4 regions of the Salipaludibacillus sp. HK11 genome follow, and region 2 is predicted to be linked to each of the others. Evidence: predicted binding sites of a transcription regulator. Region 2 holds the regulator's gene; each other region holds the start of a gene.

Region 1 (4,223 bases), 1.4 Mb from region 2:
ATTTCTAATTCTTTCTCTAACTTAATTCCTAATCCTAACGAATCTTGCGTACCAAATCGACAAAACTGTGAGCCAACACACGATTTCACATTTCGTAGAGATTTTGAATAAGCATATCCTGAACGCATTCCTAACTCTTCCCACACTTGAGGAAGATCCTCTTTTTTGACTCCGTAAAGACCGATACGGCTTGCCCCTGTTACTTTTACTAACGGAATATCGTATTTTTTCGCAACTTCACCCATACGGACTAATTCATCTGCTGTCGTCGTTCCTCCGTACATTCGTGGAATAACTGAAAACGTGCCATCTTTTTGGATATTGCCTTCCATCCGCTCATTAACAAATCGCGAAGATTTATCATCTTCATACTCCGTCGGGCGAATCATTCTCATATAATAATTTAGAGCAGGACGGCATTTCGAACATCCTTCAGGATTTTTAAACTCCAGCACGTAACGTACTTCCATAGGAGATTGAAACCCCTTGTCTTTAATCTCAGCAACGACTTCATCTCGTGACAAGTCTGTACATTCACACATGCCAGTTTTTTGCGCAGTCGCATCAAAACTATCTCCTAGTGTGAGAGAAAGGATTCCCTCTACCATAGGGCGACACTTTCCACAAGATCCCCCAGCTTTCGTACACGTTTTAACTTCTTCAAAAGATGATAGATTCTCCTCTAGGATTGATTGTACGATTTTCCCTTTTGTCACTCCATTACATCCGCACACTGTTTCTTCCGCAGGCATTTCTGCTAGAAGAGCAGTATTATCATCTTCGCCCGCCTTTTGTAAAACTGCGGCTGTAGTAAAATCTGAAATATCCGTACCCTTTTTCAACATCGAAAAGAGACGATTTCCATCACTAGCATCACCGTAAAGAACGATTCCTACCACTTTATGATTCGTAATTAGTATTTTTTTGTAGACACCGGCGACAGCATCTTGAACGACTATAGCTTCTGTTTCATCATCTTCGTGAATCTTTCCACCGGAAAATAAATCACATCCTGCAACCTTTAATTGCGTAGATAGTATGCTACCTTGATACCCTTCCCCTTTAATACCAGTTAATTGGTCAGCCAATGCTCTCCCTTGTTCATATAAAGGAGCGACTAAACCATAAGCTGTTCCTTTGTGTTCGGCACATTCACCAACCGCATAAATAGCAGGATCAGACGTACGCATATGATCATCAACGATAATTGCTCGGTTTACTTCTAAGCCACTTTCTTTTGCAAGAAATACATTTGGACGAATTCCAACAGCCATAACAACTAAATCACAAGCTAGTTCTTCACCATCGTTAAAGCGGATTGCCTTGACACTCTTATCCCCACAAATTTCAGCCGTTTGTTTTTCCATTTTAAATTTCATACCCTGTTTTTCTAAATCTTTTTTTAACATACGAGCTGCCGGTGCATCTAATTGTTGTTCCATTAAAGTTGGTAAAAGATGCACAACATGTACGTCCATGCCTCGATCGATAAGACCGCGAGCCGCTTCTAATCCTAATAATCCCCCACCAATAACGACAGCTTTCTTTTTCGTTTCGGCAATTTTAATCATTTTTTCCGTGTCTTCTATTGTTCTAAACCCGATAACTCCTTCCAAGTCTTTCCCAGGAAGCGGTAAGATAAATGAACTTGATCCTGTAGCAATAATTAATTCGTCATAAGATACGCATCTTTTTTGATCTGTCGTAATTGTTTTGTTTGAGCGATCGATCTTAACAACTTTTTCACTAGTTATGAGTCTCACATTATTTTCTTCATACCAAGACCAATCATTAATGCTAATTTCGTCAAGCGATGTTTTCCCCTGAAGAACGTTGGATAACATGATTCGGTTATAGTTCGGATATGGTTCCTCTCCGATAATCGTTATTTCAAATTTTGTATTATCTCTTGTAAGTATTTCTTCTATTGTTCTAACCCCAGCCATACCATTGCCAATCATTACGAGCTTTTTCATACTATATTCCTCCCTATATACTTGTTCATTAATTCACATGATTTATTGAAAAAATAGCGATACATTTTGTGTCTTTTTGTTTATTAACTATAATCAAAGTATACACGATAACTAACTGAGTATATTTGTAAAATTTCAACAAATTATTGAACATTTAGAAGTATCCTGATTGATATAATATCTGTGTTGCTCTATTTTCCATAAGCCTATACAATATTTCGCTTAAAAAGCTTCACTATATACATAATGATAACTACACTTAAACCTATGACAAACCCTTTCTCAATCCCATAAATAATCGAACTAAAAAATGTTATTAGCAAGGTTATTCCTGCTGTTCTATTCTCATAAAAAGCTTCTTTCATATATTTAAAGTCAATTAAACTTGAAATGGCTACGACAATAATCGATGCTAAAGCTGCTTTGGGTAAATAATAAAATAGAGGGGAGAGAAATAATACGATCAGCAAAACTAAACTTGCCGTGATAAACGAGGATATTCTAGAGTTTGCTCCTGCTTGATGATTTACCGCGGACCTTGAAACACCACCTGCCACTGGGTAACCTGAAAAAAATGCACTTGAAAGATTCGCTGCCCCAAGTGCAACTAATTCTTCATTTGGATTAATCTTGTACCCTACTTTTTTAGCTATTAATTTAGCCATCGCAATCGATTCCACGTAACCAATAATTGCTATCGTTAAAGCAATCGGCAAGAGTGCTTTTGCTGCTTCAACGTTTAATACAGGTATCGTTATACTAGGGAAACCTCTAGGGATTTCTCCAACAATTGAAACCCCTGCGCCAACTAAATTGAAAGAAAAAACTGCGCCGATACTTCCAATGATAACGAATAACTGTGCTGGAAAACGAGGGAAATTATTTTTACAGAAAATTAATAGTGTCATGGAACATAAGCTAATGATTAACGTAGGTAAATTAACATCCTCAATCTTTTTAGTCAGCTCTATAAAATTATTAAATAAATTACTTCCATTTGTTGTTTGAACATCTAATAGATAAGGAAATTGACTGAAACCGATGATCAATGCAGCAGCAGAAATAAAGCCACTAATGATAGAGTGAGGTATGCTCATAAATAAATACCCTAAATTCAACCACCCCATCAATACTTGAATAACTCCTGTCATAAAAGCAAGCAATAGAACGAGGGCGAAATATTCGACTGTCCCTGGCGTTTCTACCGCAGACACTCCTGATAACACTAATATAGAAACAATCGCTACTGGGCCAACAGAGACATGACGCGAAGACGCAAAGAAGGCATAAATCATCATTGGAATTGTTGCACTATATAAGCCGATGATCGGTGGTAATCCAGCAATCATTGCATAGCCCATACTTTGCGGGATAATCATAATTGCCACAATAACCCCAGCGTTAATATCACCCTTTAAATCCTTAAGAGTATCGTTACCTTTTGGTTCATTCATATCATTTTCTCTATACTTTTTCATGTGATAACCACCTGTGGATTTAGAAATGCAAGATAGTATCACCATATTTTTAATAATCGTATTATATGTCCATCTTTACTACCCTATCAAATAAAAACTGATAGGTTCGTTACAATCCTGATGAAAAATCCATGTTCAGAAGCAGTATTTCATAAGGAAATAGTGGCACCTGAGGCGTTTTTTGAAATTTACGTGCTTCGTTTAAAAAGTCTTGATAGATTATCTTTGCATAATTCTTAAATCCTTGATTTAGTAACTTCGTTGTATCATCATAACTTTTTTGGTTTGTTGGTGCGTTTAACGTTACAGCAATTAACTCAGCACCATTTCGTTCGGCTGAGGTAACCAATGTGAAACCCGCCTTTGATACGTACCCATTTTTAATACCTGTAACTCCTTCTAAATGACCAAGAAGACGGTGATGATTATAAAGAGTCGTTTCCCACCCTTCACCGCTCCACTCTAACTCTCTCGTACCTACTATCTCTTTGAATAAGTCATTTCCCATCGCATACTGTGCAATTTTAGCCATATCGTATGCCGTTGTATAGTGATTCTCATCAAATAATCCATGAGGGTTAGTAAAGTTGGAGTCGTATACACCTATTTTTGATTCAACAAAGTTATTCATTTCTGCAGAGAAAATTCGTTGACTTCCTGAAATATGCTCTGCAATCGCTGCCCCGGCATCGTTACCTGAATTTATTAGAAGTCCTTTCACCAAACGCTCCAAAGTTACTTCTTCATCCTCCAATAAATATACACTCGT
Region 2 (4,223 bases):
TAGCCATTCGATTAACAAAATAGCGGTCATGGGATACGAATAATAGCGTACCAGGATATTCGATAAGCGCATTTTCCAATACTTCTTTACTGTCTAAATCCAAATGGTTTGTCGGCTCATCCAAAATGAGAAGGTTGGCTTTTTGCATCATCAATTTAGCGAGCGATAAACGAGCTTTTTCGCCACCGCTAAGGTCATAAACAGTTTTTAATACATCTTCCCCAGTAAAAAGGAAATTTCCTAATACAGTGCGAATGTCTTTCTCATTTGTCTGTGGATATTCGTCCCAAAGTTCTTGGAGAGCAGACTTACTTGATGTAAGGTTCGTTTGTTCTTGATCATAGTATCCGATAGATACATTACTTCCGTAACGGATGTCACCTTTGATTAACTTCATTTGTCCAGCAATGGCTTTAATGAGCGTCGATTTACCAATACCATTTGGTCCGATCAATGCAACACTTTCACCACGGTCCATTTTCAACGACACATTTTCAAATAAAGGTTTGCTATCATATCCAACAGTCAAATCGTTGATCATTAATACGTCATTGCCACTTTGTCGATCGATATTAAATCGAAAATTTGCTGACTGATCTTCAGAGGAAGGTCTATCTTTTACCGTTATTTTTTCTAACTGTTTTCGACGGCTTTTTGCTCGGTTACTTGTAGAAGCGCGAGCTAAGTTTTTTTGCACAAATGTTTCTAATTTCTTAATTTCTCCTTGCTGTTTCTCAAATTGCTTCATCTCTTGTTCATACATTCGTGCCTTTTCTTCTAAGTATTTTGAGTAGTTCCCTGTAAATTTCAGCGTTTGATGAAAGGAAAGTTCGTATACATAGTCGACAACACGGTCAAGGAAAAAACGGTCGTGGGAGACGATGAGGATAGCTCCATCATAACCTGCTAAATAATTCTCAAGCCAAGTTAACGTTTGAATGTCGAGGTGGTTTGTCGGCTCGTCTAAAACTAATAGGCTAGGCTTCGACAGTAAGAGTTTCCCTAGAGCTAATCGGGTTTTTTGTCCGCCACTTAAGGAATTAATTGACGTGCTGTAGTCAAAATTTTTAAAATTAAGGCCAGATAAAATACTGCGGATATCTGCTTCATATTGAAAGCCACCACGGTCTTTAAAATCTTGTTGTAATTGATCGTACTCTTCCAGAATCTTTTCGTAATCAGGTTGATCAGGATCACTCATTTTTTCTTCTAGTTTTCGCAAGTTTTGTTCCATTTTTTTTAGAGCGGTGAAAACAGTTAACATCTCTTCCCATATGGAACGTGATGATTCAAGACCGCTATCCTGAGCGAGATAACCGATATTAACGTCCTTTGGGATCATTAAGTTTCCCGAATCATAAGGAAGTTCGCCGGTAATAATTTTTAGCAATGTTGATTTACCAGCACCGTTTCTACCTACGAGCGCAATCCGTTCATGACTTTTTATTTCTAATTTTACATTGGACAGAATTTCGTCTGTACCGAATGATTTTGATATTTGTGCACATTGTAATAAAATCATATTTTGGTCATCCTCACAATCAAATTCCATTCATTTCACAAGCTAAGTGTACATGAGAACGAACAACAATGGCAACTGAATTGTGGCGATAATTAGCTAGTGCTAAGGAGAAAGTAGAAATTTGAACGAGGAAATATAGTAGTTGTTTACTTCATAATCACAAAGTTATGCAGTTTGTGAAAGAATGGTGTACAATGAAAGAAGAAATAAAGGGGGATGTTCATGGACTCTTTCACACACTTTAACGAGCAAGGCCGTGCTAAAATGGTAGATATTTCACATAAAGACGAGACGGTCAGAACTGCTGTCGCAACATCAAGTGTTTATGTGAACAAAGAAATTTATGAAGCAATTCAACAAGGTAAAATGAAGAAAGGCGATGTGTTAGCAGTTGCTCAAGTTGCTGGGATAATGGCAGCTAAAAACACGTCCCAATGGATTCCAATGTGTCACCCATTATCATTGTCGGGTGTCGACATTCAGTTTGATTGGAATGTGAAGGAAGATACATATCAATTGGCGATTGAAGTTGCTGTGAAGACAAAAGGCAGTACGGGAGTGGAAATGGAAGCGTTAACATCGGCGTCTGCGACAGCGTTAACCATTTATGATATGTGTAAGGCTATTGATAAAGGCATGGTAATTGGTGAAACCTACTTATGTGAAAAAACGGGTGGGAAAAGCGGCGATTTCAAACGAAGTTAATTCTGATATTAATGATAAAGTAATCATAAATAGCGTGACTAGAGTAGAAGTAAGAATATGAGAATGGGGGGCAATGTTTCATGGATATGGATCAAGCAAAAATACCGCAAGCAACGGCTAAGCGTTTGCCACTATATTATCGTTTTTTGGAAGGCTTACAGGCTTCTGGAAAACATCGTGTATCTTCGTCTGAATTGAGTGAAGCGGTAAAAGTCGACTCTGCTACAATTCGTAGAGATTTTTCTTATTTTGGTGCGTTAGGGAAAAAAGGCTATGGGTATAATGTGAATTATTTGCTATCATTTTTCAGGAAGACGTTAGATCAAGATGAGTTAACAAAAGTAACACTCGTTGGTGTTGGAAACTTGGGAACGGCATTTTTAAATTATAACTTTAGCAAAACAAATAATACGAGAATTGAAATGGCTTTTGATGTGGATGAAGATAAAGTAGGGAAAGAAATAGGTGAAGTGCCGATTTACCATTTGAATGAATTTGCTGATCGCATTGCAAATAATAATGTGGAAGTCGTGATATTAACTGTTCCATCACACGTTGCACAACCTATCGCTGATCAGCTAGTAGCTTCAGGGATCAAAGGGATTCTGAATTTTACGCCTGCAAGGTTGTCAGTACCTGATGATGTGAGGGTTCATCATATTGATCTTTCAGTAGAGTTGCAATCACTCATTTATTTCTTAAAACATTATCCATTATAAAGGAACGTAGCAGGTCTTCTATTTGTGGAGGCCTGTTTTTGTTTTGCATGGATTTTATGATCACGTAGATAAAACTCGTGGTATAGTAGATTAACAGATATATTTCGTGAGACGAAGGAAAGAGTGATGAAATCATGGCGAAGGTTCCGCAGAAATGGTTGGTAGTTATAACGGTTTTATTAGGGACGTTTACAATTATTTTAAATAATAGCATGTTGAATCCAGCGGTGCCTCATTTAATGAACATATTTGAAGCGGATGCAGTAGCGACAGGCTGGGTGATTACAATTTTCATGGTTACGATGGGGATGATCATGCCTTTAACTGGTTATTTAGGTGATAAGTTTGGCAAGAAACAGCTATATATAGCTGGATTATCTTTGTTTATTCTAGGCTCTATATTAGGGTCACTCTCGTGGGATTTGTCTTCTTTGATTTTTTTTAGAGGGGTACAAGGCGTTGGTGGTGGTGTGATGATGCCTTTGTCTTTAGCATTAATATTTGAAGCATTTCCAAAAAAAGAACGCGGACTTGCTACGGGGGTTTGGGGAATAGCTGCGATGATGGCGCCGACAATCGGCCCTACTCTTGGAGGAATAATCATAGAAATGGGCTCATGGGAATGGCTATTTCTTTTCAATATCCCATCAGGGGTTCTCGGATTAATCTTTTCAATCTACTATTTAAAGCAGACGAAAAAAGTCGCTAATATTCGCTTTGATCGTTGGGGGTTTCTAACGGTAACGCTAGGTGTAGGTTCGATGTTGTTTGCGTTAGGTAGAGTGTCCGAACTTAACGATTTACGAGACGTGACGAATATCAGCCTTTTGCTATTAGGTCTTTTATCGTTGTATCTATTCGTCCGTATTGAGAACCGTACAGACCAACCGTTACTAGATTTGTCTATCTTTAAAATTCCAGCTTACACATACAGTGTATGGGTAGCAATGATCAGTTCGATATCATTGTTTGGAGGAATCTTTCTTCTGCCGCTATTAATTCAGCAAGTTTACGGGTTGGGTGCGATCATGACCGGGTTGACGTTTCTGCCGTCGGCTTTACTAGCGGGTATATTCATGACAATTGGCGGGAGGTTATTGGATCGCCAAGGGCCGTCGGTGATTGTCACGACAGGATTAACGATTGGTGCTGTTGGGACTTTATTGCTTGGACTGATTGGAATGGATACAGCAATATGGGTTATCTTTGTTCTGAATGCGGTAAGGGGAATTGGAATGGGGTTAAGTACGATGCCAGCGACAACTGCTGGGATGAAT
Region 3 (4,223 bases), 2.3 Mb from region 2:
TTTGAAAAATGGCCTAGAGATACAGGTGAAGAGTGGTAGCTATTTATTTTATGAAGGGGATTTTCCTGAACACGTCTATTTAATCCGCTCAGGAAAAGTACGTTTAAGTAAAATGACATCCGAAGGAAAAGAGTTTTCTGTCCACTTAAAACAACGTGATGAGCTCGTTGGAGAAGTAGGTCTGTTTAATGAGATGTCGATTAGTGTCACAGCGGAAGTTACTGATGATGCGACGATGGTTCGATTCGACCGACATACATTAGAGGAGTTATTCCGTCAAAATGGTGAAATTGCCGTTGCTTTTATGAAGTGGTTTGCTCGCCACACACAATCAACGCAAGCCAAATTTCGTGACCTTATTTTATGTGGAAAAACAGGAGCTCTTTATTCAACATTAATTCGATTTAGCAATTCATATGGTATAAATAAAGACGAAGGAATCCTTATTAATGTCCATCTAACAAACCAAGATATTGCAAACTATATTGGTACTACGAGAGAAAGTGTCAATCGCATGTTGAATGACTTGAAGAAATCAAGTATTTTAACTATGGATCATGGATATATAACGATACAAGATATACAGTATTTAAAAAAATATTTGCACTGTGGTGATTGCCCAGTGGAAATTTGTACTATATAATGCTCAAATCATGAATAAACCACATTATTCATGATTTTTTTTGAGAAAATTTATTCGAAACGTGAGACTAGTTCTTCTTTAATCTGCAATAGGATTGATTTTCAATTGATCACCTAGAAACGTCTCTTCTCCTTCAGAAGTAATAATCGTACAGGAAGGGATCTTTGGTTTATCCAGGGCATCTTTTGTTGCAATATCAGATTTTAAGAAAAGCCCTCTGCCTAATAATACATTTCCATCAAAGCATTCAACTTTATGTCCCTCAAGAGATCGATGACCCGCCTGTTCAAGAAATTCGCACCAAGATTGGAAGCCATTTATGAGATATGCTGGAAGCCCTTGTGCATTGTAACCTAACATTGCTTCTTGATCGTCGATGTTTGCTGACAGTTTCTCTGCTACTTGTGTAATTGTATGATGTAACTCTTTGCATCCATCGAATGAAACTTCATCTTTGCAAGTAATCTCAATTGTTTTCGTGTCATTTGAATGAGTCACCTTAACAATAAATGAATCTGCATTTAGTTTTTTTATATAATGGTCTTCGTTTAATTTAAAACCATAGTTGGACAAAATGGGAAAAATGCCATCTTCTTTCTTATAATTCAATCTTACCTTAAGCATGAGAATTCCTCCTTGATCTCTTACGTTCAACTTCAATACATACATATACAGTTTTCCAGATAAAACGATAACTTATATGATTACTTTATCAGAACCTTAAGATTAATGCTGTGGAAAAAATCACACTTGAAATATACTTTAATGTGATAATGATCACATAGTTCTTGATTGGTGTTTAGTAAAATTAATGTATGAAGGATGTGATCTACATGAAATGGTACATCCCGAGAGAACATGGAGCATGGGCAATGTTAATCGTTCCGTATTGGATTGGGGCAGGAATCACAGGGCTAAATATTAGCCATGTTATCTTTTTTATTGGTTTATTTAGCTTATACTTTGCGCAAGCCCCATTACTTACATATATTAGGCAACCAAAGCATCGGGATGTATGGCCGTCATTTTGTGTTTATGTTGCATCCGGAGGTGTCGTTTTAGTTCCTTATTTTCTATCGGATTTCTCATTATTATATATTGCTTTACTCATTTTTCCTTTTTTCTGTGTAAATCTTGTATTTGCAAAAATAAAAAAAGAACGTTTGTTTATCAATGATTTGTCAGCAATTATTGCGTTATCAGGATTTTTATTGTTTGCTTACCAATTAGGAAATACATCGCTAGAGCACGAAGCTTTTTACTTTATGTTTATTGTTGTAGCATTTTATGTCGCAAGTGTTTTTCATGTGAAATCGTTACTTAGAGAAAAAGAAAACGGCGTTTTTCGCAGAGTATCGCTTGCTTATCACTTTGCTATCGTTGTTTTCATGTTTGTTTTTGTATCAAATGGAGCAGGGGTTGCATTTTTTTTGTCCTTAGCAAAAACATTAGCTGTTACAAAAAATAGTTTGAAAAAGCCTGTACAAATTGGTATTGTAGAGATTATAAATAGTATAGCATTTTTCATTCTAATCCTTTCTAGCTATTACTCTGGATAAACTCTAGCTTATTTGGTTACTTTACATAAGAAGTAAATGCCATAATAGAGGTGAGTGTATGGGACAAAGGAATCGCTTTAAATTTGGTGAAAAAGCACCAAACAATGGAATGTATATGGAGATAGGTGAGACAGGGAGCATGGTTAAGGATCCGCAACAAGTTCATCTAGACGCGGGGATGTCTTTCCCTGAAACGAAAAATGAAGACCGTGTTTGGACCTTTAAACCAAAACCTTAAAAATCGGAGGTAGTACCTCTGATTTTTTTGCGTTTAGGTGGAGAAATAAGTGGAGGTGCAAGGTACTGAAAAAAATCCTATCTAAATTGGACAACAACAATTTTTAGTGGCAAAGTTGACATGAATTTTATTAAAGGGTGATACTTGTGCCCTATTTTAGTCTTATAGATTTATCAGAAAGGGGGCACCATATGAGGCTCTTTATTGGAATCATTATCTTTTCAATTGTAACAATTACTGTTTTTCTATTATTATCGCAAAGTACAGATTGGCCAATGGAAGTCATTGTTATCTTCTCCCTCTTATTAGGTGGAGTGACAGAATGGCTATTTTATAAATTGAGACAGAGTGATCATTAAATTTGTAATCTATTTTTAACATTTTTGTAATAGGAAACGAACGAAAAGTGTCGAATAATATTAAGGGTCATAAAAAACATAGATAAAATGCTTCCTAATTACATTATTTCAAAAATTTAAATCGTAACGTTTTGATGCGATGACAACTTATTTAGTTTTTTACAAACATCGTCTGAGATGTACGAGAATACACTAATAGAAATGATTCATAGGGAGTGAGAGTCACAATGAAAAAAATGAGGTATTTAATTAGTTTTCCTTTTTTTCTCTTATTAATCAGTTGTACTCAAGGCGATGAACAGGAATTGGAAAAAATAGGATTGTTACTTCCTTATCCAATTGATGATCAAGCGTGGAACATGAAAGGATATCAAGGAATGTTAAAATTGCAATCTACTCTTGGAGTTGATGTTTTACTTAAAGAGGATATTCGATCTGAGCAACGAGTTGAAGATGCAATAGAAGAATTTAGTAAAGAAGATGTTTCACTAGTTTTTGGTCATAGTCATATATATGCTGATCTATTTATGCAATTCAAGGATGATTATCCAAATGTTCATTTTATTAGTTTTAATGGCGATGTCGAAGGAGATAATATCACTAGTCTTCATTTTGACGGATATGCGATGGGATACTTTGCAGGTATGCTTGCAGGAGAAATGTCTATGTCCAATTCTATTGGCGTGATAGCGGCTTTCCCATTTCAACCTGAAGTTCAAGGATTTAAGGATGGAGCAACGTTTCAATCCCCTGCTGTCACAGTGAATATTGAATTTGTTGAAAGCTGGATAGATGAAACTAAGGCGCTTGAAATTTTCGCTGATATGAAAAATGATAATGTCGATATTTTTTATCCAGCTGGTGATGGTTATCATATTGATGTGATTGAGGAAGTGAAAAAAGAAGGCTTATATGCAATTGGTTATGTAGGAGATCAACTAGATATGGGGGAATCTACTGTATTGACGAGTACAGTTCAAGAAGTTGAAAAACTATATGAATATGTAGGAACACAATACAAGCAAGGAAAACTTGAAAATGGGAATCTTCACTTCGATTTTCAAGATGGTGTCATCTCAATGGGAGAATTCGGTCAGGAAGTGCCAATAGATACGAAAGAGTGGTTAGAGGAACATATTATAACCTATACTGAAACAGGCCTTTTGCCAAGTGAAATTAATTAAAGACGGAGGGTGTTGAATCTCATGGTAGAACATACGTTAACCCCGGTTTCCTCAAGAGAGTCTAGTCATTTATTAGGTGGATTAATTTTAACTCGCGAACGGTTGCTCGGTTTATTAGATGAATTGGATGAGAGGGATATCCATCAATCTGTTCGAGGTCTACCTTCAATTGCAGGGTATGCGCTTCATTTAGCTCAAGTTGAATATTGGTGGAATAAAACGGTTTTGCGAGAAGAAGAA
Region 4 (4,223 bases), 640 kb from region 2:
CAACTAATATTTTTATCGTCGGTTCGAACAGGGCATCGATCTTAGCTACTTGGATATTTTTGTCTAGAACATCCTTTGTTATTGCGTTAAATCGTTGTTGATCATCATTCTCCTTAACAAAGGCCCGAATAACTCTCACACCTGAAATCGATTCAAGTACTTGATCATTAAGATCACCGAAAGCATCTTGTGCTTTCATAAATCTTTCATGAATAACTTTTCCGTACTTTTGCATGAGCCAAGCCATTATTGGCAGAGGTAAAAATGCTGCAATAGTAAGTTTCCAACTGACGAGAAATCCCATCATAAACAAAATAATAACTAGAAATATCGTCGCATCAACGAGTGTTAATACACCAAATCCAGTAGTGAGTGAGATAGCCTTTAAGTCATTTGTCGCCTTTGCCATTAGATCTCCCGTTTTGTTTTTCTCATAAAACGTCGGGGTCATTTTCGTTAAATGTTTCATATACAGTGATCGTAACGTTCGTTCTATAATAAAAGCACCACCAAATAGCTGCCTCATCCATACATACGTTATAATGTAGATCGCTACCATCAGACTAATAAACAAAATAACATACTGCCTAAGCCCTTCTTCCGTTAATCGCCCTTGATGAACGTCATCAATAACAATCCCAAGTAAACGTGGCGGAAGAACCTCTAACAAACTAGCGACAATCAATAAAAAAATCGCCGTAATATATCGCTTTTTATGTTTCTTAAAAAACCATGTTAATTTCTTCAGTACTGAGAACATTTTTATTCACTTCCTTATTCATTTTTTCCTACTCTAACCGCCACCAGTCGTTTCTCCCTCTGTCTTTCTCTTTCGCCTAATTATTCTAATGATGAACATGATCATCCCTCCAAAATTTTTTATATGTTATCAGCTCAAAGCTGTAAACAACAAAAAAGCACATGAGTAAGTTACTCATGCGCTCCGAAAATACATATTTCACATATGATACGAATAAAAACACATGGGTATTGCCATGTGTATGCTTCTGTATCGTACCTAACTAATACAGTCTTAAAGGAAGGAGACGTTCTAAAACACAACATGGATGATTAGATATTCAATTGTTTGCGTTAAATCGATTCTCTTTTCCATGCTGTTCTCCCCCTTTTTTGAATTTTATGATTACTTCCATTTTTTATGATACCACTAGGGCAATCAAAGCGTCAATATAAATTTAGAAAAACGAAGTTATCTTACTCGTTTCCTCCAATATGTATTTTTTTAGATCACCCCGAGCCGTTTGCCCCATTCGAACCACTGATGATTTTTAGTAATATTTAGCTTTTTACGAATATTTCTCCGATGATTTTCAACCGTCTTAGGAGAAATATTTAATAATTTAGCTGAATCAACGACGGAATAACCACGAACTTTCATATTGAAAATTTCTTCTTCTCGTCTCGATAAATCTGTTGAGACCGATTTTTGATTCGTTTCATCCTCTCCATACATTCTTAGAATCGTCTTGTCTCCTTTCAATACTTGTTGAAAGAAAATCATTAACTCATTTAGCGAAGCTTGTTCATAGAAAAGACCTTGTAATTTATTTTGTTGAACCAAGATTTCTAGTTCATGAAAAGAATCATGATACATTAACACTCGTTTACAAGAAGGAGATTGGTTCTCTAGTAAAGATAAAGTACTCCTTATTCCCCCTGCTTTTGCTAATCGGTCGTCGATAACGATTAAGTCAAATCTATATTGTTTCAATGCATGTACGAGCTCACTAGCTGTTTCTGCCATCACCATTGAATCAACAGAACGTACATCTTTAATTAGTTGAATTAATCCATATTGAAGAAGTTCATGCGACACCCCTGCCAACACTCTCATTACCCATTCTCCTCATGATATTATTTTCTTTCATTCCTGAATTCCTCTCTTATTCGGAACGTTTCCCTAATTCCTATCTTCTAACGGTCCGAATCTCTCTCTTATTCGGAACGTTTCCCTAATTCCTATCTTCTAACGGTCCGAATCTCTCTCTTATTCGGAACGTTTCCCTAATTCCTATCTTCTAACGGTCCGAATCTCTCCCTTTTTCGGAACGTTTCCCTATTTTCGATCTTCTAATGGTCCGAATCTCTCCCTTTTTCGGAACGTTTCCCTATTTTCGATCTTCTAACGGTCCGAATCTCTCTCTTATTCGGAACGTTTCCCTAATTCCTATCTTCTAACGGTCCGAATCTCTCTCTTATTCGGAACGTTTCCACAATTCCATTCTTCTAACGGTCCGAATCTCTCTCTTATTCAGACCGTTTCCCAAAACAAATATTGTTGTCGTCAATGTAGCATCTTGCGCCTGTATTATCAACTTTCATCGACTTCCAATAATATTTCACAAAAAAATCATTTTTCGTTCAATAAACGCTCACAATTTCACATTAATATGAGGGAAAACACCTATAAAAGAAATCCATAATATTTATTACTATTGAAACAGTGTTAAATATGTTACAAACAATCTACAAAAGTTCGCAATTTTAATTAGAAAGTTTTGTTACAATAGTTATTCTAGTTTAAGCTAGTCTCTTTGCTAATAAAAATAGAAGTTTACTAGAAAGGGTTGTTCGCTATGTTTGAATACGATCCGGTCATGTATAGCCGTATTTTGACTTATGTGACGTTAGGATTTCACGTAATTTTTGCTACAATCGGTGTAGGTATACCGTTAATGATTGCCCTAGCTGAATGGATGGGGATCAAACGGAATGACCCTCATTATACCTTAATGGCAAAACGATGGGCACGCGGATTTATTGTCACCGTTGCCGTTGGTGTTGTTACAGGTACCGCTATTGGTTTACAGCTTAGTTTATTATGGCCAAACTTTATGCAAGCAGCTGGTCATACTATCGGTTTACCGATGTTTATGGAAGTTTTTGCATTTTTCTTTGAAGCAATTTTTCTCGGAATCTATTTATATACATGGGATCGTTTCAAAACTAAAATGAGGCACTTCCTACTTATTATCCCAGTCGTGATTGGTGCGACAGCTAGTGCATTTTTTATTACATCAGTCAACGCGTTTATGAATGTTCCTCAAGGGTTTGAATTGGTGGATGGAGTTTTACAAGACATCAGTCCACTAGCTGCGATGTTTAACCCTGCAACACCAACTAAAATAGCTCATGTAATTATTACATGTTATTTAACGTCTGCATTTATTTTAGGTACTATTGCTGCAATTCATATGATAAAAGGAAACAAGCATGTATACCATAAAAAAGCTCTTCACCTAACTATGGTTGCAGCCGCTGTATTTGCAATTGGTACGGCTCTCGTTGGCGACCTTTCTGGAAAGTACCTACACGAGTACCAACCTGAAAAATTAGCTGCAGCAGAATGGCACTTTGAAACGGAATCTGAGGCCCCACTTATTATTGGTGGTTTCTTAACGGAAGATAATGAAGTCAAGTATGCGTTGGAAATTCCATATGCATTAAGCATTTTAGCTGGTGGAACTCCTGATACGGAAGTAATTGGTTTAAATGACTTTGAGGAAGACAAACTGCCTCCATTATTTGTTCATTACTTTTTCGACTTAATGGTCTTTATCGGAATGTTCCTAGCTGCAGTTTCTGTCCTGTTTGCAATTATGAGTTGGAAAAATGGCTGGAATCCATTTAATAAACCTTTATTATGGATGATTGCTGCTGGAGGACCGCTTGCTATGGTTGCAATTGAATCCGGTTGGATCTTCGCAGAAGTTGGTCGACAACCATGGATTATCAATGGTGTCATGCTAACAGAGGAAGGTGCAACTACCTCTGCTCATGTCGATATCATGTTGTACTTGTTTATCATTCTGTATGTTGTATTAGGAGTAACTTGTGCAGTGGTGTTAAGAAAAATGTTTAAGAGAAACCCAGTCGAGCTAGAATTAGAAAAACTAGAATCTAGTGAAAAGACCGCTCAATAGAAAGGAAGGTGCGAAAACATGACATATGAAGTCATCGGAATATCTGTGCTTTGGTTTTTCTTATATGGCTATTTGATAGTGGCGTCGGTTGACTTCGGCGCTGGATTCTTTAGCTATTATACGAAGATGACAGACCAAAACCACATGATACACAAAATAATTCAACGTTATTTATCTCCAGTTTGGGAAGTAACGAACGTGTTCCTCGTATTCTTTTTTATTGGGGTTGTCGGCTTCTTTCCATCAACAGCATATTATTATGGTACAGCACTTTTAATC

The links. The regulator Rex, encoded in region 2, represses fermentation and respiration genes when NADH is low (regulators of the CRP and FNR family bind a similar motif). The targets are predictions, from matches to a motif close to TTGTGAAATATTTCACAA.
Region 1: a site for Rex is predicted at 1,998-2,015, ahead of nirB (nitrite reductase large subunit NirB). Genes of this name have one in related genera too.
Region 3: a site for Rex is predicted at 1,409-1,426, ahead of ACM26V_RS09985 (YwiC-like family protein). Genes of this name have one in related genera too.
Region 4: a site for Rex is predicted at 2,465-2,482, ahead of ACM26V_RS23330 (cytochrome ubiquinol oxidase subunit I). Genes of this name have one in related genera too.

What each region holds. Positions count from the first base shown of each region.
Region 1 is NZ_CP181045.1:477,035-481,257, reverse strand. It holds gene nirB (nitrite reductase large subunit NirB) at 1-1,976, opposite strand, end outside; gene ACM26V_RS02620 (SulP family inorganic anion transporter) at 2,183-3,454, opposite strand; gene ACM26V_RS02615 (D-alanyl-D-alanine carboxypeptidase family protein) at 3,564-4,223, opposite strand, start outside.
Region 2 is NZ_CP181045.1:4,283,048-4,287,270, forward strand. It holds gene ACM26V_RS20400 (ABC-F family ATP-binding cassette domain-containing protein) at 1-1,522, opposite strand, end outside; gene moaC (cyclic pyranopterin monophosphate synthase MoaC) at 1,745-2,227, shown strand; gene ACM26V_RS20410 (redox-sensing transcriptional repressor Rex) at 2,308-2,946, shown strand; gene ACM26V_RS20415 (MDR family MFS transporter) at 3,081-4,223, shown strand, end outside.
Region 3 is NZ_CP181045.1:2,011,726-2,015,948, reverse strand. It holds gene ACM26V_RS09995 (Crp/Fnr family transcriptional regulator) at 1-643, shown strand, start outside; gene ACM26V_RS09990 (hypothetical protein) at 722-1,267, opposite strand; gene ACM26V_RS09985 (YwiC-like family protein) at 1,477-2,202, shown strand; gene ACM26V_RS09980 (YjzC family protein) at 2,261-2,440, shown strand; gene ACM26V_RS09975 (hypothetical protein) at 2,632-2,799, shown strand; gene ACM26V_RS09970 (BMP family ABC transporter substrate-binding protein) at 3,027-3,983, shown strand; gene ACM26V_RS09965 (DinB family protein) at 4,005-4,223, shown strand, end outside.
Region 4 is NZ_CP181045.1:4,922,390-4,926,612, reverse strand. It holds gene ACM26V_RS23340 (ABC transporter ATP-binding protein) at 1-760, opposite strand, end outside; gene ACM26V_RS23335 (response regulator transcription factor) at 1,244-1,855, opposite strand; gene ACM26V_RS23330 (cytochrome ubiquinol oxidase subunit I) at 2,598-3,944, shown strand; gene ACM26V_RS23325 (cytochrome d ubiquinol oxidase subunit II) at 3,963-4,223, shown strand, end outside.